2 regions of the Nocardia sp. NPDC049935 genome follow, and region 1 is predicted to be linked to the other one. Evidence: riboswitches for the same ligand, from Rfam matches in the RefSeq annotation. Region 1 holds a riboswitch; the other holds the start of a gene.

What was found. Region 1 has a riboswitch for cobalamin ahead of ACZ6SF_RS29250 (ABC transporter substrate-binding protein). Riboswitches for the same ligand answer to the same signal wherever they lie in the genome.
Region 2: it holds a riboswitch for cobalamin, as region 1 does, so the genes downstream of both, metE (5-methyltetrahydropteroyltriglutamate--homocysteine S-methyltransferase) here and ACZ6SF_RS29250 (ABC transporter substrate-binding protein) in region 1, are expected to answer to the same signal.

What each region holds. Positions count from the first base shown of each region.
Region 1 is NZ_JBVJHV010000009.1:139,062-153,919, reverse strand. Features, by position in the region: gene ACZ6SF_RS29280 (AraC family transcriptional regulator) at 1-405, shown strand, start outside; gene ACZ6SF_RS29275 (cryptochrome/photolyase family protein) at 551-2,032, shown strand; gene ACZ6SF_RS29270 (nitroreductase family protein) at 2,037-2,705, opposite strand; gene ACZ6SF_RS29265 (hypothetical protein) at 2,782-3,117, opposite strand; gene ACZ6SF_RS29260 (lipase family protein) at 3,430-4,833, shown strand; gene ACZ6SF_RS29255 (hypothetical protein) at 5,180-5,503, shown strand; cobalamin riboswitch at 5,597-5,776, shown strand; gene ACZ6SF_RS29250 (ABC transporter substrate-binding protein) at 5,794-7,449, shown strand; gene ACZ6SF_RS29245 (ABC transporter permease) at 7,458-8,399, shown strand; gene ACZ6SF_RS29240 (ABC transporter permease) at 8,396-9,190, shown strand; gene ACZ6SF_RS29235 (ABC transporter ATP-binding protein) at 9,187-10,572, shown strand; gene ACZ6SF_RS29230 (LLM class flavin-dependent oxidoreductase) at 10,538-11,503, opposite strand; gene ACZ6SF_RS29225 (CaiB/BaiF CoA transferase family protein) at 11,633-12,826, opposite strand; gene ACZ6SF_RS29220 (HpcH/HpaI aldolase/citrate lyase family protein) at 12,852-13,748, opposite strand; gene ACZ6SF_RS29215 (HpcH/HpaI aldolase/citrate lyase family protein) at 13,929-14,810, shown strand; gene ACZ6SF_RS29210 (MaoC family dehydratase) at 14,803-14,858, shown strand, end outside.
Region 2 is NZ_JBVJHV010000007.1:274-15,131, forward strand. Features, by position in the region: partial or broken gene ACZ6SF_RS24870 (pyruvate carboxylase) at 1-2,063, opposite strand, end outside; cobalamin riboswitch at 2,310-2,447, shown strand; gene metE (5-methyltetrahydropteroyltriglutamate--homocysteine S-methyltransferase) at 2,615-4,882, shown strand; gene recG (ATP-dependent DNA helicase RecG) at 5,182-7,452, opposite strand; gene ACZ6SF_RS24885 (DAK2 domain-containing protein) at 7,496-9,244, opposite strand; gene rpmB (50S ribosomal protein L28) at 9,549-9,740, shown strand; gene ACZ6SF_RS24895 (GNAT family N-acetyltransferase) at 9,831-10,388, shown strand; gene ACZ6SF_RS24900 (enoyl-CoA hydratase/isomerase family protein) at 10,385-11,170, shown strand; gene ACZ6SF_RS24905 (alpha/beta fold hydrolase) at 11,178-12,041, opposite strand; gene ACZ6SF_RS24910 (hypothetical protein) at 12,092-12,319, opposite strand; gene ACZ6SF_RS24915 (uracil-DNA glycosylase) at 12,356-13,039, opposite strand; gene ACZ6SF_RS24920 (thiamine-phosphate kinase) at 13,051-14,139, opposite strand; gene ACZ6SF_RS24925 (DUF3515 domain-containing protein) at 14,190-14,828, shown strand; gene ACZ6SF_RS24930 (D-alanine--D-alanine ligase family protein) at 14,838-14,858, opposite strand, start outside.

The DNA.
Region 1 (14,858 bases):
CCCTATCTCGAACAGCGGCTACCACAGCGCATCCGGGAGACGCCGACCCAGCGGCAGCACCGGCACCTGCTCCGGACCGCTGTCGATTCCGTATCGGCCCGACCGGGTGCCCCGAGTATTCCCACGCTGGCCCATGCCCTGGCGGTGAGCGAACGTCAGCTTCGAAACCTCTTCGGCGCCGGGATCGGTGTCTCGCCCAAGCACTACACCCGGATCGACCGGGTGCGGCGACTCGTAGCACGCCTCGGAACATCGCCGTCGTCGCACCTGGCAGCCGGTGCCGGCTACTACGACCAATCCCATATGAACGCCGAATTCCGCGCCCTGATGCGGGTGTCCCCCGGCTCGTTCCTCGGTGGCGCCCGGCTGCCGGTCGAACCGTGCAGGCCGTCGATGTACGCCTGACCGATTCCCCACCCTTCTACCGACAGGGTCCCCGGCCTTCGGCATTCGCGGCGTGGCGCGCGTGCGGGCCCCCCGAACCCGGTTAGCCTCGATCGTCCGGATCAGCCTTCCCACACTCTTGTCGTGAGCTGTCGGAGGACCGCAGATGACACGTGGTGAGCCGCGGCGATGGTGTTTCGCCGACCAGTTGGGCCCGCATTTCCTCGATTCCCCGGACCAGCCGGTCCTGCTCATCGAGTCCCGTGCCGTCTTCGGGCGCCGCCGCTTCCACCGGCGCAAGGCGCATCTGGTGCTGTCGGCACTGCGGCACCGCGCGGCCGAACTCGGTGACCAGGCGCTCTTCCTCCGCACCCATACCTACCGGGAGGCGCTCGACCGGGTTCCGGACCGGCTCACGGTATGCCGGCCGACATCCTGGGCGGCCGACCGGTTCGTACGATCGCTACCGGAGGTCGAGGTCCTGCCCGCCCGCGGTTTCGCCACCGACCACGCCACTTTCGAGGAATGGGCGCGTTCCCGGTCGGGTCTGCTCCTCGAGGACTTCTACCGGGACGCGCGACGCCGCTTCGACCTGCTGATGGACGGGGCACAACCCGCCGGGTCCCGATGGAATCTCGACACCGAGAACCGGGAACCGCCGCCGAAGTCGGTCCGGCTCGATGTACCACCACCGTGGTGGCCGGAAGAGGACGAGATCGACGACCGGGTACGCGCGGATCTGGACCGCTGGGAGCGCGACGGCGTCGTATCCTTCGTGGGCAACGACGGCCCGCGGGAATTCGCCGTCACCCGCGGCGAGGCGCGGGCGGCCCTGCGGCATTTCCTCCGGGAACGACTCCCGCACTTCGGCCCGCACGAGGACGCCATGCTGGCCGGCGATCCGTGGATGGCGCACAGCCTGCTCTCCGCGCCGATGAATCTGGGACTGCTCGACCCGCTGGAATGCGCGTACGCCGCGGAGGACGAGTATCGCGCCGGGCGGGTGCCACTGGCCGGCGCCGAGGGCTATATCCGGCAGTTGATCGGCTGGCGCGATTACATCTGGCATTCCTACTGGCATTTCGGCCGGCAGTATCGCCACCGCAACGAATTCGCGGCCCGCCGCCCGCTTCCCGGCTGGTTCGCCGATCTCGACGCGGACGCGGTGGAGGCCCGCTGCCTGCGCGGGGTACTGGCCGACGTCCGCGAGCACGGCTGGGTGCACCACATTCCCCGATTGATGGTTTTGTCGAGCTATGCCCTGCAACGCGGCTGGCGGCCCGCCGCGGTCGCCGACTGGTTCCATCGCTGTTTCGTCGACGGCTACGAGTGGGTGATGATCGGCAACGTTCTCGGCATGTCACAGCACGCCGACGGCGGGCTCCTCGCCACCAAGCCCTACACGTCCGGCGGCGCGTATATCGACCGGATGAGTGACTACTGTGGCGACTGCCGGTATCGCCCCGATCGGCGGGTCGGCCCGGACGCCTGCCCCTTCACCGCCGGCTACTGGTACTTCCTGTCGCGCAACGAAGACGCGTTGTCCGGTAACCGGCGAATGTCGCGGCCCCTGGCCGGCCTGCACCGGCTGACCGATCTGGACGAACTCGTCGCGCAACAGCGGAAACTCGGCGACACCCCGCCGTGAGCGGCTATCCCCTGGGCCGGGCGCCCCGGCCGAAGGTGATATCGGCGTGCTCGGAATCCCAGCGGTTGCGGAACACCACATCCGTCAGCGGCCGCCGCCGCACCGACCCGTGCCGTCCGCGCGGCCAGCCGACGACGATATGCCCGGCCAGGAACCACTCATCGGGAATACCGACCGATTCGCGCAGCACCTGCTCACCGCCGTACGACGCCCAGCTCGTCAAACAGGCGCCCAGCCCCTGCGCACGCGCCGCGAGATAGAAGTTCTGCAGGGCGGGATAGATCGACCCGCCCTGCAGGAACTCCGAGGAGAAATCGTTCTTGAACGCCGTGAACAGCACCGACGTGTACTCGCCGGCCCGGTCGTGCAACTCGTAGGTGGCCCGGTTGTTGCGTGCGGCGCGGCTGTGATCGTCGTCGGTGGGCCTGGTCATCCCGTAGATCGATTCGATCGATTCCAGGGCGATCCGGGCCGCCTCGGCGACAGCGGCGCGCTGCTCGGCCCCGTCCAGGACGATGAAACGCCACAGCTGCGCGTTCGCTCCGTTCGGAGCCCAGGTCGCGGCCTGCAGACAACGCTCGAGCGTGGCGTCGTCGACCGGTTCGTCGGTGAATCTGCGAATCGACCGTGCGGTCGACAGCACTTCCCAGACATCGTCACTCGATTGGGGCATTCTCTCGGTCTACTCGACGGGCCCGGAGATGTCGAGAGCCGTACCGCCGGTGGGCCCGCCCGTCCGTGCGCCGCCGCTACCCGCCGTCGTTGGCACCCAACGCGTCTGCGGCCCGGGGGTCCAGGTCCCGCAATCGAGCACAGCCCGGGCCGTCCTGGTTGAACTGGGTGAGTTCCGCCCGGCATTCGCTCGTCGCGCGATCGATATCGTCGGACAGCTTCTGTTCCTCGGGCGTCAGGCGTTGCGAACTGTACTGCGACATGCACGTGCGGAATGCGGAGTAGTCGACCGACTGCTCGGTGCATTCGAGAATCTGGCCGTTGTCCGGTGCGGCGAGCGCCGGTCCGGCGTACAGGAGTCCGGCCGATACCGCGATCGCACCGGCCGCGACCGCGCTGCGGAACACTGTCATCTCTCTCCCTCGATTGTCCACGCACTGAAATGGGCACCGTCCCGGGCGGTTCGGCACCGGGACGGCGCCACGGTAGACGCACGGCCCCGCGCAATCGGGATGTCCGGACAGGACGGCGATTCGGCGCGAGATACCCGGCCGCGGTCCCCGGTTGTCTCGAATCGGTCGCAGGTCGTCTCGATCGTGTGACGTAACACGGTAACTCGCCCGCGGCTGCGTAATCTGGGTACCTGACGCCGGTATAACGGCGCAGGTGAAGCCGCATATCACCGGGTGTCAGGCGGATCGATCTCGCACCCAGGGGCGTGTGCCATGAGATGTTTGCGTGCCGGCACTCTCGCGTTGTTGCTCATCGTGCCGTTGCTCACCGGCCCGGCCGCCGCCCAGCCCGCGCCCGGGATCCCGCTGCCCGGATTACCGGCGCTCCCCGCGGAGACGAGTGGTGCTGTGCTGCCCACCATTCAGCAGTGGATCGACCAGGTGCTTCCGCCGCCTGCGATCGCGCCGGTACCCGATCGGGCACCGGACGAGACCCACGATCTGGCACCAGAACTGGCGGCGTTGCGTCAGGCGGTGCTCCCCGCGCCGACCGGCGACCCGATATTCGATCTGTGGCCGCCGGACCTCGCCGGTCTGGTCCCGGGCGCGGTGATCGAGGTCCGCGATATCACCGCGTCGGCCGCGCCGCTGGTCGTCGTACCGATCCGGCAGGCGGTGCTGTTGAAATTCCGGACCACCGACGCGCACGGCCGGCCGTCCTTCGCCACGGCGACCCTGGTGATTCCGGCGACCGCCGCACCGGCGCCCGGAGCCCGGCCGGTAGTGGTCAACAACCTCCCGATCGATGCGCTCGGCCGGCATTGCACCCCGAGTTACACACTGGCGCACGGTTTCTCGCTGGCCGACAGCGCGTTCACCGATTTCGTCCCACCCACCACCCACCTGGCCGCACTACGCGGCTACGCCGTGCTCATCCCGGATCACGAGGGCCCGCGGATGGCCTACGCCGAACCCTATGTCGCGGGCCACGCGGTGCTCGACGCCGTTCGCGCGGTGCGGAATTGGCGGTCCGGCGAATTCGGCGCGAGCAGGTTCGCGATGACCGGGTACTCCGGCGGCGCGATCGCCACCCACGGCGCGGTGAAACTGATCGAGAGCTACGCACCCGAGCTCGCGCCGTCAATGGCCGGCGCGGCGCTGGGCGGGGTGCCCGCCGACTACGAGATCCTGGCCGGCAGTATGAACGCGAATCTGGCCTCGGGGGTGTTCATGGGGGCCGTCCTCGGCATCGCGCGGGAGCGGCCCGAGATCCTGGCCCGGATGAACCACCTCGCCCAGTGGGTCTCCACCTCGCCGATGAAAGACCAGTGCATCAGCGTTTTCGCGCTACCCGGAATCCTGCTGCTGCCGATCGATATCGGCGCGAACATCGCCGACCCCCTGCGCTCGGCACTCGCTCGCGATATCTACGACGTGACCCGGATGACGGGCCTCGCCTCGGCGACGCCGCTCTACATCTACAACGGTGAGCAGGAGTTCTGGATTCCGGCGGAGGGGGCGCGCAACCTCTTCCGCGAGCAGTGCGCGCTCGGCGTCACCGCCGTCTACCGCAGCGTGCTCGGCGAGCACATCATCGCGGCGGGTCTCGGATACCCCGAGGCTGTGCTCTGGCTGGACGAACGACTGCGCGGAATCCCGGCGACCAGCGAATGCTGAGACCGGCGAACCGGCTTCCGACCGGCTCGCCGCGAGATGCCACGCTACTCCACGGCGCTTCCCGCATGTCCGGTAATCCCGCACCACCAGCATTCATGTTTATGGCTATTCTCACAACAATCGCCAACGCGCCCACCGTCGTCCCTTCCACAACCGCCCTGAATTCGTGGAGGACATACATCCGATCAACGAATAATCGCACTCACAGCGCCGTCGTTCACCAGATCTCCATTCGGCCTTCCAGGCCGAGTTCCCCCGAACCTACGCCAGATAAGTTAGTGTTGATTCTCGCCCGGCTGCGAACCGCCGGGCGATACTGTTTCGACTCGACGAGGAGCGCAGGACGATGGATCGACCCAATATGCCCAAGGTGCTGAAGACCGGTGTAGCCGCCACCTCGATCGCGGCCGCCTGCCTCCTGGGTACCGCCGCCGGCGCGACGGCCGCTCCCCAGGCCACGCCGGATGCCGTAGCCGAGACCGGGACCGGCTCGTCGATGCTGGACACCGGGTCGACCGCCGCGCAGTCGGCCGTCGGGGCCATCCAGCGGGGCGATATCTTCGGGATCCTCGCGCTCCTCGTGATCACCCCCTTCCAGGCGCTCACCAGCGGGGTCTGCGACCTCGCCTCCGGATCGGCGATCCCGAACCCCTGCACTCCGGTCTACTGACACGCACCGTCACGCCACCGGGCCCGTCGGAGAGCCGCATCACCCGGTGGCGTGGCAGGGCGGGGAGACCACGACCACGACAGCCCGGATCGCTTTTCTTAAGGGATGCTAAGTTTCCTCACAGCAGGGAACACCGGTGCGAATCCGGGGCTGTCCCGCAACTGTGACCGAGTAGCAGACCTTCATCCGATGGCCACGACCTCCCTGGGTTGGAAGGCCGGAGGCGAGTGTTGATCCGGGAGCCAGGACACCTGCCCCGCAGTTCAGGACCGAGTTTCACGAGGATGAAGATGCGAGTGCTCACTCGCCGCGCCCGGCGTCGTGCCGAGCGGCTACCCGACCATGCCCCCGTACCGCGCCGGCATCGTTTCTCCCGGATGGGCGTACTGGCTACCGCGGTGGCCGCCGCGATGGTCTTCACCGGATGCGCGGCCGACGACACGGGCGAGGACGCGGCGGCGGTCGCGCACCAGTTGCGAGAGTCCGGCGACGGCATCCTGACCATCTACAACTCGTACAAGATCGCGGGTCTCGATCCGATCGGGACCGGCACGAACTGGCTGTTCGACTGGGGCGTCGCCGAGAACCTGCTGCAGGTCGGCGAATCGGGAACCGTGGAGCCCTGGCTGGCGCGCGACGTTTCGCGCGACGGGGACACCCGCTGGGTGGTGAGTCTGCGCGAGGGCGTGACCTTCCAGAACGGCAAACCGGTGGACGCGGCGGCCGTCGCGGCGGCACTGACCCGGCAGATCTCCCGGTCCAAGGCCGCCCAGGTCTATCTGGATCCGGCGACGACGGCGAAGGCCGAGGGCGACAAGGTGGTGATCACCACGCCGCGGCCGAACGCGATGGTCCCGGCGGCGCTCGCGGCCCGGGACAACTCGCTGCAGATCTACGATGTCGCCGCCGTGGAGGCCGCGGGCGGTGATTCGGCGAAGATCGTCGGCGCGGGCGCCTACTCCGGCCCTTATGCGATCAGCGAGTGGACGCCCGACAACCTGGTTCTCGACCCCTACGCGGGACATTGGGAGGGCGTCCCGCCGTTGCGGGGCATCACGGTCCGCGTCGTTCCCGATGAGCAGGCCCGGCTCGCCGGGGTGCGCAGCGGGGAGGCGGATATGGCGTTCTATCCGTCCACCTCGGCGCAGCTCGAGCTGCAGGGCAATCCCGATACGCATATCCTGTCGTCGGATTCGGCCCTGCAGTCGCTGCTGGTGGAGATGAATCTGAAGGCCGGAATCTTCACCGATGCCGCGGTGCGCAAGGCGTTCACCGCCGCCATCGACTACGCGGGAATCGCCGCCGATGTCGGTAACGGCCAGTTCGAGGCGGCCGCCGGCCTGTACCCCCGGGAGATGTCGTTCGCGGTGGACAACCAGGTGCACGACCTCGACACCGCGAACCGGCTCCTGGACGCGGCCGGCTGGGTCCGTGGCGGCGACGGAGTACGGGAGAAGGACGGGCGCAAGCTCGTGGTCCGGTTCATCACCCAGGCCCAGGGCCCCGAAACCAACGATGTGGCCATCGCGATGCAGGACCAGGTGGCGAAGGCCGGGTTCGAGCTGCGGATCGTCAACGCGGAGGATTCCGCCGAGGTGAAGAGCGACCCCGCGGCGTGGGAATCCTCGGTCGCCCTGAGCGGGTCGCTGTCCGGCACGGCCGATCCGATCCAGCCGTATCTGGTGCGGTGGACCACCGGGGGCTCGTCGAACGCGCAGGGCGTCGCGAATCCGGAGATCGACGCGATCGGCCGACAGTTGCGCAGTGAGTTCGATCCCGGGCGCCGTGACAAGCTCCTCGAACGCGCGCAGCAGATCCTGGTGGCGGACCAGGCCTATGTCGTCGCGGGCACCTTCAAGTACTTCACGGTGGTGACCGGGCCGGAGTGGGCCGATTACCCGGTGTCGAATGTGCGCCGGCACATCACCAGCCGCACCGGCAGGTAGTCGCGGTCGTGCGTGTGGCAGCGCTCGCCCGCCGCAGGGTGACCGAGGCCGTGATCACCCTGCTCGGGGCGAGTGTGCTCATCTGGATGCTGATGCCGCTCGCTCCGGGTGACCCCGCCCGGATGATCCTCGTGGCGCAGGGAATCCCCGAACCGACTCCCGCGCAGCTCGGCGAACTCGAACAGCGGTTGCATCTCGACCGGCCCCTGCCCGCCCAGTACGCGCACTGGTTGTGGGGCCTGCTACGAGGCGATTTCGGAATCTCCTTCGCCTCCGGACGCCCCGTGGCCGAGGAACTCATCGACCGATTGCCGGCCACGCTGATCCTGGCGACGGTGGCGCTGCTGCTCGCGTTCGTGCTGGCAGCCGCACTCGGCATCGCCGCCGCGCAGTTCGCCCGACGGTGGCCCGACCACGGGACACGCGGCCTCGCGCTGTTGTTCGCGTCGGTGCCCGGGTTCGTGGTCGCGCTGCTGCTGATCCAAGTCTTCGTGGTGGGATTCGGCATCGGCAAGGCAGCACTCGACGGTAGCTGGCGGCAGGTGTGGATGCCCGCGATCTGTCTGGCCGTCGGGTTGGCCGATACCTGGTCGCGGCTGTTACGGGCCGAGCTGCTCGCGTTCCTGGACAGCCCGGCCGCCCAGGTGCTGCGTGCTCGTGGCGCCGGCCGGTGGCGGCTCCTGTGGCGGCACGGGCTGCCCAACAGTGCCGTCCCGTCGTTGCACGCGCTCGCCGTCGGAGTCGCGGTGCTGGTGGGCGGTGCGACCGTGGTGGAAACGGTGTTCACGTGGCCGGGGCTGGGGAGCTATGTGGTCGAGTCGGTGAGGAACCGGGATCTGCCGGTGATCCAGGCGTTCACCGTGTTCGCGGCGGCGACCTACGTCGTGACCAGTGTCGGCGCCGACCTGATCTCCTCGGTGATCGACCGGCGGATCGCGGTGGACCTATGACCCGCGCGGGCGCGGTGGTGCTCGGACTTCTGGTGCTGCTCGCGGTGGCCGGCCCACTGGTGGCCCAGTACCCGCCGAACGAACCGCATTACCTGGACAAGCTGGTCGCGCCGGGCACACAGTACTGGCTCGGCACCGATCAGTACGGCCGCGACCAGTTCTCGCGGATCGTGCACGGTCTGCGGCTGTCGATGCTGTCGGCCTTTCTCGTCCTGGCGGGTTCGGCCACCATCAGCCTGCTCGCCGGCGTGTGCTGCGGGATCTACGGCGGTCGGCTCGACCGGGCCGCCACCCGGCTGATCGATATCGTCCTCGCCATCCCGGGCTTGGTGCTGGCCCTGGCCGTCGTCGGCCTGTTCGGGCCCGGTTATGTCAACCTGCTGGTCGCGCTGGTGATCTCGAGCTGGGCCGCCGACGCCAGGATCGCGCGGGCGCTGACCCTGGAAACCCGAACCCGCCCGTCTGTGATCGCGGCCCGGGTCGCGGGAGTGAGCAGGCCCGCGATCGTCTTCCGTCACCTGTTGCCCGCGGTCCTGCCGCCGTTCGCGATCGTCACCACGCTCCGGCTCGGCGGGATCGTGGTCTCGCTCGCCGGACTGTCGTTCCTCGGGCTCGGAGTGCAGATGCCGGAAGCCGAACTCGGCGCCATGCTGGGCGATGCCCGCCGCTTCCTGACCGCCGCACCGTGGTTGCTCGCGGCCCCTTCGGTCGCGATCCTGGCGATGGCCGCCGCCGCCAACCTCATCGCCGAAGGACTGCGCGGCCGCGGGAGCCCGGGAGCGGTCCGGTGAGTATCCCGATCGTGGAGGTCAGCGGCCTCACCGTCGCCTACGGTGACGACGCGCCGGTACTGCGTGATATCACGCTCACCGTGGGCCGCGGCGAGACGGTGGCCGTCGTGGGTCCCAGCGGTAGCGGCAAGACCACCCTCCTGCGCGCCCTGCTGGGCATGCTCGACACCGCCCGTGTCGAGGGCACGATCCGGATCGACGGGGTCGATATGTCCGGTCGCACCGAACGCGATTTCCGGCGCCTGCGCGGTAGCGTTGTCGGCTATATCGGCCAGGACCCGTTCGGCGCCGTGGACCCCCTGCTGAGTGTCGGGGCGAATATCGCGCAGGGCTGGCGGATCCGGCGCCGCCCGGTGCCCCCCGGCCGAATCGCCGCGGACCTCACCGCCCTCGGCATCACCGATCCGGAGCCACGGCTGCGCCGGCGCCCGTTCACCTGGTCCGGCGGAATGTTGCAACGCGCCTCGGTGACCACCGCCCGCGCTCTGACGCCGCCGTTGCTCTTGGCCGACGAACCGACCCACGCCCTGGACGAAACCAACACGCACCGCGTCATGGCGGCGCTCACGGCGGGTGACACCGCGGTGCTGATCGTCAGTCACGACCGCGCACTGGTCGAGCGCTACGCGGACCGCGTCTATGTGGCCACGGGCGGCACCCTGGTGGAGTCGGCGGCCGCACCCCCGCCGGAACCCGTCGCCGCCCCGGTCTCGAAACCGCCCGGCGGCGACCCGATCCTGCGCGCCGAGCAGATCAGCAGGCGCTATCCCGCCGGCGGTGGACTGGCGCCGACCGATCTCGAGGTTCGGCGTGGCGAGATCGTCGGCGTGGCAGGACCCTCGGGGGCGGGCAAGAGCACGCTGCTGCGCCTGCTCGCGGGAATCGAACCCCCCGGCGCCGGATCGGTGCGGTGGGACGGGGCGAGCGGGCCGCCGCCACCGGGGCAGGCCGGTATCGTCTTCCAGGACGCCGTCGGCAGCCTCGCCCCGCACCGCGCGATCTACCGCAGCCTCACCGAACCGCTGGTACCCCGCCTGCGCGACCGGCTGCCCGACGCCGAGGCCCGGGCGATCGCCCGAACCGCACTGCAGCGGGTGGGGCTCGGCGAGCTACCGGTCACCCGCCGGCCTCGGGAGTTGTCCGGCGGCCAGGCGCAGCGGGTCGCGATCGCGCGGGCCGTGGTGGGCGATGTCCGGCTGCTGCTGGCCGACGAACCCACCGGGTCGCTCGACGAGGACACAGCGGACCGGATACTCGGCCTGCTCCGCGATCTCGCCGACGCGGGCCTGGCGATCGTGCTGGTCTCGCACGCGGAACGCAGCCTGCGCCGCATCGCGGACACCGTGGTCAGGATCGGAGAGGATCGGGCCACGCCGGAATAACGATCTCCGCGAACAGCCGCAGGCTTTCGCGCACGGCCACCGCATCCGGCGCCGCGGGCTGCACATTGCACAGGAAATCCGTCGCGGCCGGGGCGACCGCGTCACCGGCGACCATTCCCGCGACCTCGGCGCCGGAGCCCAGATAGCAATGCCCCAGATCGACATAGTCGCGGGCGGAGAAACCGGCCGGGAAGCGCCCGGCGTCGGCCGCGACCCGCACCCAGCGCTCGATCCCGGGCCGCATATGCCCGAACGCCTCGGCCGCGCTACCCGCGCACAGCACCGACCGCGAAACACCCACCCGTGGCGCCCGTCCCCGCGCGACCTGGGCCGCGCGGTACTCCGCTACCCGGGCGGCGGCGATCTCGTCCCGCGGCCCCCGCGGTGACGAGGTCCGGCCGGCCAGTACGCCCATATCGTGTTCGGCGGCCAGTGCGAACCCCGATTGCGAGGCGGTGCCGATCCAGAGCCGGTCCCGCAGACCCGGTGCGGGCGGTACCAGGCCGCTGCCGGAATCGAGCAGTTCCCGCAGCCGGTGCAGCGTGTCACCGAACCGCTCGTGCCGGCCGGCGTGATCGCGGCCGAACAGCCGGGCCGTGGCTTCGTCGGCCCCGGCGCCCAGACCCAGTTCGAGACGTCCGCCGCTCAACGCGTCGACAGTGGCGGCGTCCTCGGCCAGCCGGATCGGGTCCTCCAGCGAGCCCACGACGACTGCGGTGCCCAAGCGGATCCGGGTCGTGTGCTGCGCGATCGCCGCGAGCAGTACCAGCGGTGACGGGCAGTGCGCGTGCTGCGTGCCGAAATGGTGCTGCGCGACCCAGAAGGAATCGAAACCCAGTTCCTCGGCGTAGACGGCGAAATCGACCGTGTCCCGGAGGGCGTTCGCCGAGTCGGTATCGCCGACCACATGCGAGATGAACCCGAATCTCATACTCCTCCGGCCTGTCGATCGCGGCATCCCGCCGGGGGCAGCGGCTGCTGTATCCGGCCGGATCCGGCACGGCCGCGCCCACAGCGGGCGGCGGGCGCTCACAGGATATGTGCCCGGGGGTCGGATACGTCAGATGATGCCCACCCCGCGCAACTCATCGATTTCCGAACCGTCGAGGCCGAGCAACTCGCCGTAGACATAGTCGTTGTCTTCGCCGAGGCCGCGCCCGGTGTGCTCGACAACCGCCGGGGTCTTCGTCAATCGTGGCACCGGGGCCTGCAACCGCATCGTCCCGAGATCGGGATCTTGCACGGGCACATAGGTTTCGCGCGCCACCAGATGCGGATCGGCGAGGAGCCGGGGTGCGTCGTAGACCGGGGCGGCGGCGACGTCCTCCGCCTCGAAGACGGCCATGGCTTCGTCGAGGGTCCGGTCGGCGATCCACTCGGCGACCGCGGCATCCACGGCATCGGCGTTCTTCAGGCGTTCCTGCGGATCCCCGAAATTCGGATGGTCGGACAGATCAGGGCGGCCGATCGCCTTGAAGATGCGTTTGGCAACGGTCGGCGCGCTGCCGGAGACCGCGATCCACTCGTCGTCTCTGGTCCGGTAGGTGTTGCGGGGCGCGCTGATATCCCATTTGTTACCGAATCGGGCCTGCACCACCCCGAGCTGATCGTAGGTGAGCACCGACTGCTCGATCAGGCGCGCCAGCGGTTCGATCAGGTTCAGATCGATCAACTGCCCGGTGCCGTTGTGGAGGTCACGATGGTAGAGGGCGGCGAGGACCGCGTAGGTGCCGTTCAGCGCGGCGACCCCGTCCGCGAGCATGAACGAGGGCAGGGTCGGCGGTCCGTCCTTCTCGCCGGTGGTGTGGGCGAATCCGCTGATCGCCTCGCCCAGAGTCCCGAACCCGGGACGGTCGCTGTCGGGTCCGCCGGCTCCGAACCCGGTGACGTGCAGCATCACCAGGCCCGGGTTCTCCTGGGCGAGGGACTCATAGGTGAGACCCCATTTCGCGAGCGTCGACGGCCGGGTGTTGACAATGATGACATCGGCTTTCGCGGCGAGTTTGCGCAACAGTTCCTGACCGGCGGCCCGGCGCATATCGAGGGTCGCGGTGCGCTTGTTGCGCCCGACGCTCTTCCACATCAGGCCCTGCCCGTCCTTCTGCGCACCCCATTTGCGGATGGCATCGCCCGTGCCCGGCTGCTCGACCTTGATCACCTCGGCGCCCAATTCGCCCAGATAGGTCGCCACCAGCGGACCGGCGGCCAATGAGGCCGCGTCGATCACGCGGATCCCCTCGAGTGAACGCGTCATCTCGATACTCCTCTGCGCGACCTGTTCACCGCTGGGCGGCGCTGATGATGCGGCGGGCACGGTCGTAGATCGGGTAGTCCACGAGGCGTCCGTCGACCACGATGGCGGCCGCGCCTTCGGCCTCGGCCGCGGTGAACTGATCGACGATCGTCTGCGCGGTGGCGACCTCTTCGTCCGAAGGCGCGAATCCGAGATGGCTCAGCGCCACCTGGCTCGGGTGGATGAGCATCTTGCCGCGGAAACCCATGCGACGGGCCTGGCGGCACATGGCGACGAACTCGTCGCTCTTGCGGAAGGCGATGAACGGTCCGTCCAGCGGTGCCGACACCCGGGCGGCACGAGCGGCGATGACCAGCGCGGACCGCGCGTACAGCAGTTCCTCCGCACCGTCGGAATGATCCAGCCCGTCGATACCGAGATCGAGCATGAAGTCGTGGGCCCCGAACACCGCTGTTTCGATACGGGGGCTGGCCTGCAGGATCTGCCGGGCGTCGGCGATGCCGAGGGCACTCTCGATGAGCACCAGCAACCGGGTGGAACCCGCGGCCACCCCGTGCTCCTGTTCGGCGGCGGTCAGCCATTCGTCCGCGGCGCGCACCGTCTCGACATCTTCCACTTTCGGCAGCACGATGCCGTCGAGAGCGGGCTGGACGACGGCTTCGATATCTCCCTGGGTGCGGCCCGTGGACGGGTGGTTCACCCGGACGTAGGAGCGGACGGCGGCGATCTCGGCGATTCCGGCGCGCGCCTGTTCCCGGGCGGCGGTCTTGTTGTCGTCGGCGACCGCGTCCTCGAGATCCAGGGCCGCCGCGTCCGGCGCGAGGTCGAGCATCTTGCGCACGTTGCGCATCGAAGTGGCCGGGCAGAACAGCAGGGAGCGCAGCGGCGCGATGGTTTCCGAAGCGACGGATGTCGATGTCATGGGTTCCTCTTCGATGATCGCCGTGGACGAGCCGGGCCGCCGGGCGTGCGGCTTCCGTATTGCTCCCACTCCCATTTTGGATACAATCGACAGTATTCGCGCAGTCGCCGGGTCGCGTCAAGACGTCCCGTCGTGGACATCCCGGTCCGGTACTGCCGCCCGAGAGAAAGCCGAGTTCGTATGCCACGTCCGCTCCGACCCCGCCGATCGGCGCTCTACCTGCCCGGCAACAACACCCGGGCGATGGACAAGGCCCGCACGCTCGCGGCCGACGTCCTCATCTTCGATCTCGAAGACGCCGTCGGCCCCGACGCGAAAGCACCGTCGAGGACACGGGTGTGCGAAGCGGTCGCCGCCCGCGCCTACGGTCCGCGCGAAGTCGTCGTGCGGATCAACGGTCTCGGCACCGAATGGCACGACGAGGATCTCGCCGCCGTGGCACGCTCCGGCGCCGACGGCGTGCTGGTACCGAAAGTGGAGACGGCACAGCAGGTCCGGGACCTCTCCGCGGCGCTGGATGCGCTCGGCGCGCCACCGGAGCTGACGCTGTGGGCGATGGTCGAGACGCCCGGCGCCTTCCTTCGGGCCGAGGAGATCGCGGCGGCCCACGACCGCCTGGCCGTTCTCGTCATCGGCACCAACGATCTGGTGAACGACCTGCACGGCCGGCATGTGCCCGGACGTGCACCCGTCCTGGCCGCGCTGTCGCTGGCCGTCCTGGGAGCCCGGTCGGCGGGGAAGGTGATCCTCGACGGTGTATTCAACGCGATCGCCGATGCGGCCGGTTTCGCGGCGGAGGCGAGCCAGGGCCGCGATATGGGCTTCGACGGGAAGACGGTGATCCATCCCTCGCAGATCGGGCCGGCCAACGACTGCTTCGGGCCGTCGGCGGACGAAGTGAGCTACGCCGAATCCGTGGTCGACGCCTATACGCGGGCCGTCGCGGCAGGTGAGAGCGTGATCGTGGTCGACGGCCGGATGATCGAGAGCCTGCACGTCCGCGACGCCGAGCGGATCCTCACCCTGCACAAGCTGATCGAGGAGGGCCGGGTCCATGCCTGACACCCGCACCGCGGAAAAGGCGACCCGCCATCTGCGCCCCGGCGGCCC
Region 2 (14,858 bases), on a different contig from region 1:
AGCTTCAGGTAATAATCCAGGGTGTAGAGCTTCTCACCCGGATCCGCCAGATCCCCGGTATACGACAGCGCCACCTCCGCGACCGCGGTACCGGTCTCACGGACCGCATCGATCGCCGGCCGCATCTGATCCACATTGTTCAACGCGTCGAAGATCCGGAAGATATCGATCCCGGTCCCGGTCGCCTCGGCTACGAACGCCCGGGTGACCCGCTCCGGGTACGGCGTGTAGCCGACGGTGTTACGACCCCGCAGCAGCATCTGCAGACAGATATTCGGCACCGCCTCACGCAACGCCGCCAACCGCTCCCACGGATCCTCATACAAGAACCGCAACGCCACATCGTAGGTCGCCCCACCCCAGCACTCGATCGACAACAGTTCCGGGGTCAGCCGGGCTACGTGCCCGGCCACATCCAGCAGACCATTGGTCCGCACGCGGGTCGCCAGCAGCGACTGATGCGCATCACGGAAGGTCGTATCGGTGACCCCGACCGCCTTCTGCTCCCGCAACGCGGCCGCGAACCCCTCCGGCCCCAACCTCAGCAACCGCTGCCGCGAACCATCCGGCGGCGGCACCGACAGATCGATCCCCGGCAGCTTGTCATGCGGATACACCGCCGTCGGCCGCGCACCATGCGGCTTGTTCACCGTCACATCCGCCAGATAATTCAAGATCTTGGTGCCGCGGTCGGCGGGCTCACGGGTGGCGAGCAGTTCCGGTCGCTCGTCGATGAAGGAGGTGGTGATCCGGCCGGCGGTGAAATCGTCGTCGTCGAGCACCGCCAGCAGGAACGGGATATTGGTGGTGACGCCGCGGATCCGGAACTCCATCAGCGCGCGCCGCGCCCGGGCCACCGCGGTCGGGAAATCCCGGCCGCGGCAGGTGAGCTTGACCAGCATGGAATCGAAGTAGGCGCCGATCTCGGCGCCCAGGTTCGCGCCGCCGTCGAGGCGGATACCGGCGCCGCCGGGCGTGCGGTAGGCGGTGATGCGGCCGGTATCCGGGCGGAATCCGTTGGACGGGTCTTCGGTGGTGATCCGGCACTGCATCGCCGCACCGCGGATCGTCACCTTGTCCTGGCCGAGCCCCAGATCCGCCAGGCTCTCCCCCGCCGCGATCCGCAGCTGCGACTGCACCAGGTCCACATCGGTGATCTCCTCGGTCACCGTATGTTCCACCTGGATCCGCGGATTCATCTCGATGAACACATGATTACCGCGCTCATCCAGCAGGAACTCCACCGTCCCTGCACAGGAATAGCCGATCTGCCGGGCGAAGGCCACCGCGTCCGCGCAGATTTTCTCCCGAAGTTCCGGGTCCAGATTCGGCGCCGGCGCCAGCTCGATCACCTTCTGATGCCGCCGCTGCAGCGAACAGTCGCGCTCGAACAGATGCATAACATCGCCGTGCTGGTCGGCCAGAATCTGCACCTCGATATGCCGGGGATTGATCACCGCCTGTTCCAGGAACACCGTCGGATCACCGAACGCCGACTCGGCCTCCCGCGACGCCGCCTCGATCGCCTCACGCAACCCGGCCGGCTCCGCCACCCGCCGCATACCGCGCCCACCACCACCGGCCACCGCCTTCACGAAGACCGGGAACCGCATCGACTCCGACGCCGCCAGCAATTCCTCGACATCCGCGGACGGCGCACTCGAATCCAGCACCGGCAGCCCGGCCTCGCGGGCCGCCGCGATCGCCCGCGCCTTGTTACCGGCCAGCTCCAGAACCTCCGAGGAGGGTCCGATGAAGGTGATCCCCGCACGCGCGCAGGCGGCCGCCAGATCCGGGTTCTCCGACAGGAACCCGTACCCCGGGTAGATCGCATCCGCGCCCGCGGTCTTCGCGGCCTCGATGATGGCCTCCACCGAGAGGTAGGCGCGGACCGGATGGCCCTGCTCGCCGATCTCGTATGCCTCGTCGGCCTTCAGGCGGTGGACCGAATTGCGATCTTCGTGTGGGAAGACGGCGACCGTTCCGATGCCGAGCTCGTACGCCGCGCGGAAGGCTCGAATGGCGATCTCGCCACGATTGGCAACCAAGACTTTCGAGAACATTGACCCAACGTACCCGGCGCCACATCCAGCTTCGACAGCGAAGTCCACTTCACGGAATCTTCACAAGGGCGTATGGCAAGCCTGCGAAGACTTGGTCATCGGGCCGTCACAAACATCACGGCGGACCACGATGCCGGGATGGCGTGCGCCCGGGCTATGGTAGGAGACGCAGCTGGTCCGCCGGCCGGACGATGAGGAGCCCCGAACGTCCGGGTCGGCGTCGAAGCCCGCCACCGAGCGGGTGAGAGGGAATCCGGTGGAAATCCGGAACTGTCCCGCAGCGGTGAGCGGGAACGACCGCCGTCATGAGCACTGGGCGCACGGCCTGGGAAGCGACGGCCAGTAGGTCGGCCTATCGGCCGGTGCCCGTGAGTCCGAAGACCTGCCGGTTGTACCGGGTACGCCGTACCCGGTGACCACCGCCTCGTGGATTGGGCGTTGCGGTCCACCAGTGCTGACACGTCCCGTTCATACGGGAGATTCGGGGTCTCATCGGTGCCGCGCGTCCGCGGAAGGCGTTGGCAAACCGAACTTCAGTACTGGAGAACACCGTGACTGCTATTTCGCAAAGTCCGTTCACCGCGACGGTCCTCGGCCTTCCCCGGGTGGGGCCCCGCCGGGAACTCAAACGCGCCACCGAATCGTACTGGGCGGGGCGTATCGATGCCGATCAGCTGCACGAGACCGGCCGTACGCTGCGCCGCGATCAATACGCCGAACTGCAGGCTGCCGGTCTGGACTCCATCCCGGTCGGCACCTTCTCCTACTACGACCAGATGCTCGACGCGGCGGTACTGCTCGGTGCGTTGCCGCCGCGAGTCGCCGGTATCGCCGATCCGCTGGACCGCTATTTCGCCGCGGCGCGTGGGAACGATTCGGTCGAACCGCTGGAGATGACCAAATGGTTCGATACCAACTACCACTACCTGGTCCCCGAGATCGGTCCCGACACCACCTTCACGCTGAACCCGGACGAGGTCCTCGCCCAACTGCGTGAGGCGATCGAACTCGGTGTTGCGGCGCGACCCGTCGTTATCGGGCCGGTCACCTTCCTGAAGCTCGCCAAGACCTCCGGCGGCGCCGGGCTGGATCGGGTGGACGAACTCGTCCCGCTGTACCAGGAACTCCTGCGGCTGCTGGCCGAGGCGGGCGCGGGCTGGGTGCAGCTCGACGAACCGTCACTGGTCACCGATCTCACCGACGACGAGCTCGCGACCGTCCGCCGCGTCTACACCGAGCTGACCGCACCGGCCGACCGGCCGGCGATCCTGGTCGCCACCTACTTCGGGCATCCGGGCCCGGCACTGGCCGCCTTGGCCGCCACCGAGGTCGAGGGGATCGCGGTCGACCTGGTCGCCGGCACCGACGTGTCCGAAGTGGCCGCTGTTCCGGCGCTGGCCGAAAAACTGCTGGTCGCGGGTGTCGTCGACGGCCGCAATGTCTGGCGCGCCGATCTGGACAAGGCGCTGTCGACACTGGCCACTCTGCTGGGGTCGGCGAAATCGCTGGCGGTCTCGACGTCCTGCTCGCTGCTGCATGTGCCGTATTCGCTGGCGGTGGAGACGCAGCTGGACGACGCGCTGCGGTCCTGGCTGGCGTTCGGTGCCGAGAAGGTCGCCGAGGTGCGGGTACTGGCCACCGGCCTGATTTCGGGCACCGAGGCGGTCACCGCGGAACTCGAGCAGGCCCGGGCCGCCGCCGCGAGCCGTCGCTCCGATCCCCGGATCAGCAACGGCCAGGTGCGGGCGCGGCTGGCCGCACTGGGTCCGGACTCCATCCGGCGCGCACCCGCCGAGGAGCGGCGGACCCTGCAGCAGAACCGGCTCCAGCTGCCTCCGCTGCCGACCACCACGATCGGCTCCTACCCGCAGACCTCGGCGATCCGGCTGGCTCGCGCCGCACTGCGCAAAGGCGAGATCGACCAGGCCGAGTACAACCGGCGGATGCAGGCGGAGATCACCGAGGTGATCGCCCTGCAGGAGAAGCTGGAGATCGACGTGCTGGTGCACGGCGAACCGGAACGCAACGATATGGTCCAGTACTTCGCCGAGCAGCTCGACGGTTTCGCGGCCACCGAACTGGGCTGGGTGCAGTCCTACGGCACCCGCTGCGTGCGCCCGCCGATCCTGTTCGGCGATGTCACCCGGCCGACGCCGATGACCGTCGACTGGATCACCTTCGCGCAGTCGCTCACCGATAAGCCGGTCAAGGGGATGCTCACCGGTCCGGTGACCATCCTGGCCTGGTCGTTCGTCCGTGACGACCAGCCGCTGGCGGATTCGGCGAAACAGGTCGCCCTGGCGATCCGGGACGAGACCGTCGACCTCCAGAACGCCGGTATCCGGATCATCCAGGTGGACGAACCGGCGCTGCGCGAACTGCTCCCACTGCGCAAGGCCGACCAGCCCGCGTACCTGGACTGGTCGGTGAACGCGTTCCGGCTCTCCACCTCCGGCGTGGCCGATTCGATCCAGATCCACACGCACCTGTGCTACTCGGAATTCGGTGAGGTGATCGACGCGATCGCCGGACTGGATGCCGATGTGACCTCGATCGAGGCGGCCCGGTCGCATATGGAGGTGCTCGACGACCTCAACGCGGCCGGATTCGACGCGGGCGTGGGACCCGGTGTCTACGACATCCACTCACCGCGGGTGCCCGGCACCGAGGAGATCACCGCCTCGCTGCGCGCCGCGCTGAAGGCCGTACCCGCGGACCGGCTCTGGGTGAACCCCGACTGCGGTCTGAAGACCCGCGGCCCGGCCGAGGTGGAGGCCTCGCTGCGCAATATGGTCGCCGCGGCGCGGGCCGTGCGCTGACGAAATGACAACCGGTCCGGGCCGTGACGGCCCGGACCGGTCAGCCCTCCCCAGCGTCGGGTTCCCGGCGTCTGGCACGCTCCGCCGCGCATTCCGGGCAGCGCCGCGTCATCCGCAGCACCGGCCGGACCCGCGGCTGCGAGGTCGTCGACAACCGCCGTACCGCTCGGCACCCCTGCTCCGATTCCATCTACCCGACCCCTTCCCCTCGGCGTTACCTGTGCCAGGTTTGACGCCGGTCACCACACCCCGGTTCCCCTGTGCCGCTGCCTTTTCCGGCGTACGCGACCCGGAGGCGGTCAGGATTTGGCCAGGTATTCCAGGCGCTCGGAATCCACCGCCGCGTGCATCATCGCCGCGAGCCCGGGATGGCGGGTGAGACCCGGATCCTCGGCGACCACCGCGCGGGCGAGTTCCTGCGCCGTGGAGATGACCTCCAGATCGTCGAGCAGAGAGAGCAGCCGCAGCGAACGCGCCGTCCCCGACTGCGCCGAACCCAGCACATCACCCTCGCGCCGCTGGCGCAGATCGAGCACCGACAGCTCGAAACCGTCGGTGGTGCCGGCCACCGCTTCCAGTCTCGTCATCGCCGGCCCGCCGGGAGCCGCGTCGGTGATCAGCAGGCACAACCCGGGATGTTTCCCACGCCCGATCCGGCCGCGCAGCTGATGCAGCTGGCTCACCCCGAAACGGTCCGCGTCCACGATGACCATCACCGTCGCGTTCGGCACGTCCACGCCGACCTCGACCACGGTCGTACAGACCAGTACATCGATATCGCCGGCGTTGAAATCGCGCATCACCTGGTCTTTCTCATCGGAGGGCAACCGTCCGTGCAGCAGCCCGATCCGCAGAGCCGCCAGCGGTCCGGCACGCAGCCGGTCGAACACGTCGAGGACGGCCTGAGTGCTGGGCGGTTCCTTGTCGGCGCCCTTGCCCTTCGATTTCCCGCCCCGGGCGCCGCCGCCCTCCTCGTCGTCACCGATCCGCGAACAGACCACGTAGGCCTGGCGGCCCTGGCCGACTTCCTCGGTGATCCGCTCCCACGCCCGGTCCACCCAGTTGGGATGTACCCGGCGCGGGACCACCTTCGACGCGATCGGCGACCGGCCGCGGGGCAGTTCGGTGAGGGTGGAGGTCTCCAGATCGCCGAGTGTGGTCATAGCGATGGTGCGCGGGATGGGAGTGGCGGTCATCACCAGCAGATGCGGGGAGTTGCCCGCTTTCGCCTTGGCGCGCAGGGCGTCCCGCTGCTCGACGCCGAAGCGGTGCTGTTCGTCGACCACGACCATGCCGAGATCGAAGAATTCGACCGCGTCCTGGATGAGGGCGTGCGTGCCGATCACGATCCCGGCGTCGCCGGTCACCGCGGCGAGCAGCGCCTCGCGTTTGGCGGCGACCGGCATGGACCCGGTGACCAGCGTGATCCGGGTGGCGTGCTCCGCCGCGCCCAGCTCCCCGCCCTGCCCCAGATCACCCAGCATCGTGCGCAGCGACCGGTAGTGCTGGGCGGCCAGTACCTCGGTGGGCGCCAGTAGCGCGCACTGCCGTCCGGTATCGACGACCTGCAGCATGGCGTGCAACGCGACGATCGTCTTACCCGATCCCACCTCGCCCTGCAGCAGCCGGTGCATGGGCTGCTCACGGGACAGATCCGCGGAGATCTCATCGATGACCTGCTGCTGTCCGGCGGTGAGGTCGAACGGCAGCCGCTGCTCGAACGCGGCGGCGATGCCGTCGGCGCGCGGCGGGCAGGGCGGGGCGATCCGCGCCGACACCTCGTGCCGGCGTTCGGCCAGCACCAGTTGCAGGGCCAGCGCCTCGTCGAAACGCAGCCGCTCGCGCGCACGTTCGATATCGGTCTTGTGCTCGGGCAGATGGATGAGCCGCAGCGCCTCCCCGACCGGCATCAGCGCCCGTTCGGCCCGCAACTCGTCCGGCAGCGGGTCGGTGAGCGGGTCCAGCTGATCGAGCACCTGGCGTACGCAGGCCAGGATCTCCCAGCTCTGCACTTTCGCGGTGGCCGGATAGACGGGCAGGTATTCCCGTTCGAAGAACGACATGTCCACGCCGTCGGAGCCCTTGGCGCTCTGCGCGATCCCGCGCAGGTCGCCGCCGCCGCGCACGGTGGTCAGCGCCGGTTCGTCGTCGCCGGCCTCGGGCAGGATCAGATAGCCGGGATGGCTGAGATTCCACTGTCCGGGCCGCCAGTAGGTCACCGTTCCCGACATCATCGCCCGGGCGCCCTGGCGGACGGCGTATTTGACCTTGTCCCCGTTGAAGAACGTGACATCCACACCGCGGCCGGCGCCGGTGTCGAGCACCACCTTCAGCAGCGAACCGCGGCGCTGCCGCATCGGCCGCAGTTCGGCTTTGGTGATCCGGCCGATCACGGTGATATGCGCCCCGTCCTCCGGCGCCTCCTCGGTGAGCGGCTGTCCCTGGGTGGCGTACCGCAACGGGTAGTGGCGCAGCAGATCCTCCACGGTCCGCATATCGAAGGCGTCGGCCAGCGACCCGGCCGCTTTCGCGCCCAGGACATGATCGAGCCGATCGCTCAGTGTCGCCATCGCGATACTCCCGTCACCGTGGGCACCCGCGTCTGCCGGATGCTCATTCCACCCCGATCTGTATCAGGTCACCGTGCTGCCCGCCGGAATACACCGTGACCTCCACACCGGGGAACTCCGCCCCGATATGGTGCGCGAGACCGTCGGCGAGACCGTCCGGGGCCTGCGCGCCGACCAGCAGGGTCACCAGTTCACCGCCGAGCCCGAGCATCCGGTCCAGCAGGATCCGGCCCGCGGTCCGGGTATCCGCGTCGATCACGACCACATCATGGCCGACCAGGCCGAGACCGTCGCCCGGCCCGCAGGTTCCGACCATGGTGAGGGCGCGCTCGCGCGCCCGGCGCAGCGCTCCCCAGCGGGTGGCGGCGGCGGCCTCCGACATCGCGAAGGCGTCGTCGACGGCGATCCGGGACCGGTCGTGCACCGCGAGCGCGGCCAGTCCCTGCACCATGCTGGCGCTGGGCAGCAGCAGCACATCGCGGTGCGCGTCCCGGGCGGCCGCGCCGACGGCGACCAGTTCCTGCGCGGGCAGGGCGCCGTTGGGCAGAACGAGCACCTCGCGGTGCGGCAGCCGGCGGATCGCCGCGAGCAGCGCGGCCGCGCGCAGGGCGGGTTCGGCGCCGAGCACCACCGCGCCCGCCGCCTCGAACAGCGCGGTGGCGCCGGTTCCGGCGGCGACCGCGAGCACACAGCGGTCGGCCGGTTCGGCGGACCGCCCGGAGCTCGGCCGGGACCGGTCCCCGGTGGCGCGGACGGTGGACCGGGGGTCCCCACCGCACGGGACCCCGGCACGGCCGCGAGCGGCCGGCGCCTCGTGCGCCACACCGGGTCGCGCGGGCGGTGCGGTTTCCGTGAGGTACTCGATGCGGATATCCGCCACCCGGCCGGCGGCCGACCCCGCCTCCACCGCCGCCCCGGCGTCCGCACAGTGCACATGCACCGACCAGCCGCCGTCACCGTCGGCCGCGACGACCACCGAATCACCCAGATCGTCCAGCCGTGCGCGCAGATCCGCGGGCGAGGCGGCCCCGGTGATCCGGTACATCACCTCGTAGCGCGCTTCCTCCGGTACCGCCCGCGCCCCGGCGCGCGGCGCCACGGGGCCCCCGTATTCGCCGCGTGCCGGGGCCGCGCCGGTGAGCACCGCGACCATCTCGTCCAGCAGCACCAGCAGACCCCGGGCGCCGGCGTCCACCACACCCGCGTCACGTAACACGTCGAGCTGGTCGCGCGTCTCCTCCAGCGCCCGCCCGGCGCCCTCGGCTCCGGCCCGCGCCGCGGCGGCGAGATCGGCCCCGCGGGATCCGGCCGCCGCGGCCCCGGCTCGATCCAGAACGGTGAGAATCGTGCCCTCCACCGGGCGGCTGAGACTCTCGCGCACCAGCACGGCGGCCCGCAGCAGGCCCGCCCGGTAGGCGGCGGCGGTCAGCTCCGGACCGCTCGTCGTCTCGGCGAGACCGCGTAGTACCTGCGCGATGATGATCCCGGAATTGCCCCGCGCGCCCGATACCGCACCCCGCGCCAGCGCCGCGGCCGCCCGGCCCGCCGCTATCGGCGCACCGGGCCCGCCGGCCGCCCGGTCCGCCTCCGCGACGGCGGCGCGCAGGGTCGACAGGAGATTGGTTCCGGTATCGGAATCGGGCACCGGGAAGACATTGAGCGCGTCGATCTCCCCGCGCCGCGCCTCGAGACCCGAGACACAGGCCCGGCCCCACCGCAGCAGACCGGCGCCGTCGAGCCCCGTGACGCCGGGCGCGGTACCGTCGGATACGCCGTCCGTACCGTCGTTCACCTGCCGGGCCTCGGCCACCGCCACCTCGTTCCTCACCAACGGAATCTCCCGGTCGCCAGGTTAGCGGGACCGGCCCGCTCCCTCGGCACTACCGGGGCCCGGACTCCGGGCGCGGCGCCGGGCGCATCGGCCCCGGTTTGGAGTATGAATGCGGGTCGGGCTACCCTTGCAGGGTTGCCTGGCGCGACCGTGACACGGTCTGCGCTCTCCGAGCCCGGTGTTCGGCAGGCATGACGACCTTGTTCTCGGATCGACCGCTGTACCGGTGGCAGATCCCCACCATGACATGAAGGAGTTCGCGACTATGGCTGCCGTCTGCGACGTCTGCGCCAAGGGCCCCGGCTTCGGTAAGTCGGTCTCGCATTCGCACCGGCGCACCAACCGTCGCTGGAACCCGAATATCCAGACCGTGCGCGCGCAGGTCGCCCCGGGTAACACCCGCCGGATGAATGTGTGCACCTCGTGCCTGAAGGCGGGCAAAGTCGTCCGCGGCTGAGCGCTGCCGGACCGTCCGCCGTCGCGGCGGACCCCGTAGACCTTCGAATACGCTTCGCCCCGGCTCCCCCACGGGAGCCGGGGCGAAGTCGTGTCCGCGTTCGGGCCGGTTCCGGCCGCGGCGGGTCCGCGGATGAGCTCCGGGCCGCAACCCTGGACCATCCTCCCCGCCGGCCCGGTCCATGCCCGGGCCCTGGCGGCATGCAATATCGCCTGCTGGCGTGAGGCCTATCACGGCCTCGTACCCGATCACCTGCTCGACGCGTTCGATGTGGACCGCAGCGCCGCGAGCTGGGCCCGCGCCGCGCGCCGCCACGACGGTTCGATCCTGATCGCGCGGATCGGCGCGGAGGTGGTCGGATTCACCCGATACGGCCCGCCGCAGGAGCACCCGGCGGTCGCCGACCGCGAACTGGCGGCCATGTACGTCCGGGCCCGCTGGTACGGAACCGGGCTCGCGCATGCCTTGCTCGGCGCGGTCCTGGAACCCGGCCGGTCCTGTTCACTCTGGGTTTTCGACCGCAACCCGCGGGCCCGCGCGTTCTACGCGAAATACGGTTTCGCCCCCGACGGCACCGAGCGGTCCGAACGCTTCGGCGCCGCAACCGAGATCAGGATGGTGCGCCCGGCAGTAATGTCTGGGCCATGAGCACCGAAGCAGAATACGTCCGGATCGATGACGGGGTCCTGGAGATCACCCTGTCCACCGCCGCCAAAGGCACCTCGCTGGATTTCGCGGGAGTGGCGGCGGGTACCGCCGCGCTGGAGGCGCTGAAACCGGAGGTGGGTGCCGTACTGCTGACCGGTGCGGGCCCGAACTTCTGCGCCGGCGGCGATGTCCGGGATTTCGCGGCCGCCGAGGATCGTTCCGCCCACCTCTACAACCTGGCCGACACCCTGCACGTGCTGGTTCGCGCTCTGGACTCCGCGCCGGTTCCGGTGGTCGCGGCGGTACACGGCTGGGCCGCGGGCGCCGGAATGAGCCTGGTCTGCGCGGCCGATATCGCGATCGGCGGTCCGGGCACCAGGATGCGGCCCGCCTACCCCGGTGTCGGGCTGAGCCCGGACGGCGGGATGTCCTGGACCCTGCCGCGCCTGGTGGGTGCGGCCAAGGCCCGGGAGATCCTGCTCACCGACGCGGTACTCGACGCCGCCGAGGCCCAGCGTCTCGGCATCCTGGCCCGGATCGCCGCCGACGACGACGCGGTGCTCGGCGCGGCCCGCGAGCTGGCGCGCACCCTGGCCCGCGGCCCGCGCGCCAGTTACGCCTCCATCCGGACCCTGCTGAGCGATTCACCGAACGCGACGCTGAGCGAGCAGCTCGACGCCGAACGCGACGCCATCGGCGCCGCGGCGGGTAGCCCGACCGGCCGGGAAGGCGTGGACGCGTTCCTCGCCAAACGCGCCCCGGATTACTCCGGCCTGGCCTGACGGCACCTCAGCGCGAGGTCAGCACGAATTTCGCCACCGCCTCGGTGAAGGCGTCGTTGTCGTCACCGGCGGCGGTATGCGCGGCATTGCCGATTTCGACGATCTCGGCGTGCGGGACCAGGGCCTGGAATTCGGCCGCGCCCTCGGCGCTGACCACATCGGACTGCAGTCCGCGGACCAGCAGCACCGGGATGGTCAGCGCCCGCGCGGTGCCGTCGAGGGTGCGCGCCATCTGGTCCGGATCGGCGGATTTGTCGCCGAGGATGCCCGGATCCCAATGCCAGTACCAGCGACCGTCGCGTTCGCGCAGATTGCGCAGCAGGCCGGTATTGGATTTGGGGCGCGGCCGGTGCGGGAGATATTCGGCCACCGCGTCGGCGGCTTCGTCCAGGGTCGCGAAACCGTCGGGGTTCTTGCTGAGGAAGGTGAGGACCCGGTTCACGCCTTCGGGTTCGGGGCGGGTCACGATATCGACGAGCACCAGCGCGGAGATGGCCTGCCCGCCCGGTGCCGCGGTTGCCAGCAGGCCGGTGATACCGCCCATACTGGCGCCGACCACCACCGCGGGTCCGCCGCCGAGTTGTTCGAGGATCGCGATCACATCGCCGACCATGGCCTCGTAGCGGTAATCGCGATCCGGCGCCCACTGGCTGTCGCCGTGACCGCGGGCGTCGAGTGTGACCGCCCGGATCCCGGCCGCGCCGAGCTGGGCACCGGTCTGTTTCCAGGAGTGCCGGGTCTGGCCGCCGCCGTGCAGGAACAGCACGGGAGCGCCGTCGGAGGGGCCGTATTGGTCCGCAACGAGCTCGATCCCGCCCACGCCGCGCAATCGCAGCCGGACGGGATCGAGCAGATTGTTCGCATTACTCACGATTTTCAGCATCGCAAATATGCGGACGTTACGCCGTATGAACGGACAAATCAGCAGTCCAGATCCATGGCGCTGAGGGTCCGCTGGAACAGGCAGGCGCCTTTGGCGTTCACCGAGGCCGAGATCGTGGACGATCCGTTCGAGGTGAAGTCCTCGGCGACCGGGGCGGTGACCGGGGCCGGCTCCAGCCGCAGCGGGGCGGCTCCGGCAGTCGCCGCGGCCCCGCCCGACAGGGCGGCGCCCAGTGCGAGCGAGGCGGTGATGCCGCGCAGTTTCATGGTGTGCTCCTCACTTGTTTCTCTTTCGACGCCCGGTCAGGGCAGGCGCCAGTCCACCGGCTCGGCGCCGAGTTCGTCCAGGAGTTCGTTGACCCGGGAGAACGGACGCGAACCGAAGAATCCCCGCGACGCCGACAGCGGTGACGGATGCGCGGATTCGATACAGGGCACCTCGGCCTGGGTCAGCGCCGGTTTCAGCGAGGCCGCGTCCCGGCCCCACAGCACCGCCACCAACGGCTCGTCCCGGGCCACCAGGGCCCGGATCGCCTGTTCGGTGACCTGCTCCCAGCCTTTACCGCGATGCGAGGCGGGTTTTCCGGGCGAGACCGTCAGCACCCGGTTCAGCATCAGGACACCCTGTTCCGACCAGGGGCTCAGATCACCGCACGCGGGCGTGGGATGGCCGAGATCCTTGCTGTATTCGGCGAAGATATTGGCCAGGCTGCGCGGTACCGGCGAAACATCCGGCGCCACCGAGAAGCTCAGCCCCATCGGGTGGCCCGGGGTCGGGTACGGATCCTGGCCGACGATCAGCACCCGGACCTGCTCGAACGGATGCCCGAAGGCGCGCAGCACGTTCTCCCCCGAGGGTAGATACCCGCGACCCGCGGCGTTCTCGGCACGCAGGAATTCGCCCATCGCCGCGATGCGATCGGCCACCGGCTCCAGCGCTTTCGCCCAGCCCGGATCGATGATGTCCGCGAGTGGTTTCGTGCCCATGACCGCACAACCTATCGTGACCGGTCCGATTTCGCCGAGTCCGTCCCCGCGAAGGCTTCCCAGCCCGTGGGACCCTCGTATCGGACACCGTCGACCGTAACGCCCTGACCGGCCTCGATACGCCCTATCGGGGTCCAACCGGGTGGCGGCTCCGCTCCGGGCGGCCAGACGCCGGCGAACACATGGTCCTCGCCGCCGGTCAGAATCCATTGCCGCGCATCGGCTTCCAGCGCGTCGGCGCAGCGCCGCAGCGCGGGGTCGGCCAGTGCGCCGAATCCGATATCGACCGCGACTCCCGACGCGGCGGCGAGATGCCCCAGATCGGCGAGCAGTCCGTCGGAGATATCGGTGAGCGCGACGGGCGCGTGGCCGTCGCGGATCGCGGCGCGCACCAGATCGTACGGTGGCCGCGGCGCGCGATGCGCGGCCAGCGCCCGTTCCGTCTCCGCGGTCTCCGCGACCTCCGGTGCCGTGAGCACGGCATATCCCGCCGCCGACCAGCCCGGGCTGCCGGCGATCGCGACCGTGCCGCCCGCCCGCGCGCCGGACCGGGTGAGATACGCGTCTGCCAGCGGATCGCCGAAAGCGGTCACCGAGATCACCCAGTGCGGGCTGCGCACGATATCCCCGCCGGCCACCGAACCACCGGCCCGCGCGGCCTCGTCCCAGAATCCGTCCGCCAGCCGCAGCACCGCCTCGGCCGGGCAGTCGGCGGGGATCCCCAGCCCGATGACGTAGCCGGTGGGTTCCGCGCCCATGGCGTAGATATCGGCGGCGTTCTGCGCGATCGCCTTGCGGCCGATGTCCTCGGGACTCGACCAGTCCAGCCGGAAATGCCGGTCCTGGATCAACATATCGGTGCTCACCGCGTAGTGGCCGCGGGCGGCCGTCACGACCGCGGCATCGTCGCCCGGGCCGAGCCGGACCGCCGGTCCGTGGGCCCGGCCTGCGTTGATCCGGGCGATGAGGGCGAATTCGCCCATCTCCGCGACCGTCGGTCCTGTACTGATCGTGCGACCCTTCCTCGCTCGCCGCCGCCGCGGTCGCCCGCCGCTCCCCGCCCCGCTCCGGACCGACGGTACCCTGTGCCCGGTGACCAGGCGCGGCGGCCGGATGCCGCGCCGGCCGTTCGACGAAAGGACCGCCGAGGATGCCGGGGACATCGCCGGACCGGGACGCCGATTCCCCGGACGCCGACTCATCGGGGCGGACCGAGCCGTCCGAGCCGGAGAACTCGACCGAGCCCGCCGGCCGTACCCCGTACCCGCCCGCACTGATCGCCACCGCGGTCGCACTGCCGGTGGCCCTGGTCGTGGGTGTGGTCGTCGCCGCGGTGCTGGTCCTGCGCAGTCCGTCCGAGCCCGACCCCGTGGCGCTGGGCCCGGTCCCCGCGCCCGCGGCCGACGGTCCCGCCTGTACGGCGCTGGTCCCGGCACTACCCGCCGATATGGGCGATTTCACCCGCGCGACCCTGGTCGATCCGGCGCCTCCGGCGACCGTGGCCTGGCAGCGCCCCGAGGGCGGCGAGCCCATCGTGCTGCGTTGCGGACTCGACCGGCCGCTGGAGTTCAACCGGGCTTCCGCGCTGCAGATCGTCAACGGGGTGCAGTGGTTCGAGATCCGTGACGACGCCGCGGCCACCGCCACCTGGTTCGCCGTGGATCGCGAAACCTATATCGCGCTCACCGTTCCCGACGGATCCGGTCCGACGCCGCTACAGGCGGTATCGGACACCATCACCGCGCATCTGCCGGCCCGCCCGATCGATCCGGGCGAACTCCCGAACTGACCGAGGAGGTCAGCGCAGCCCGACGCCCCG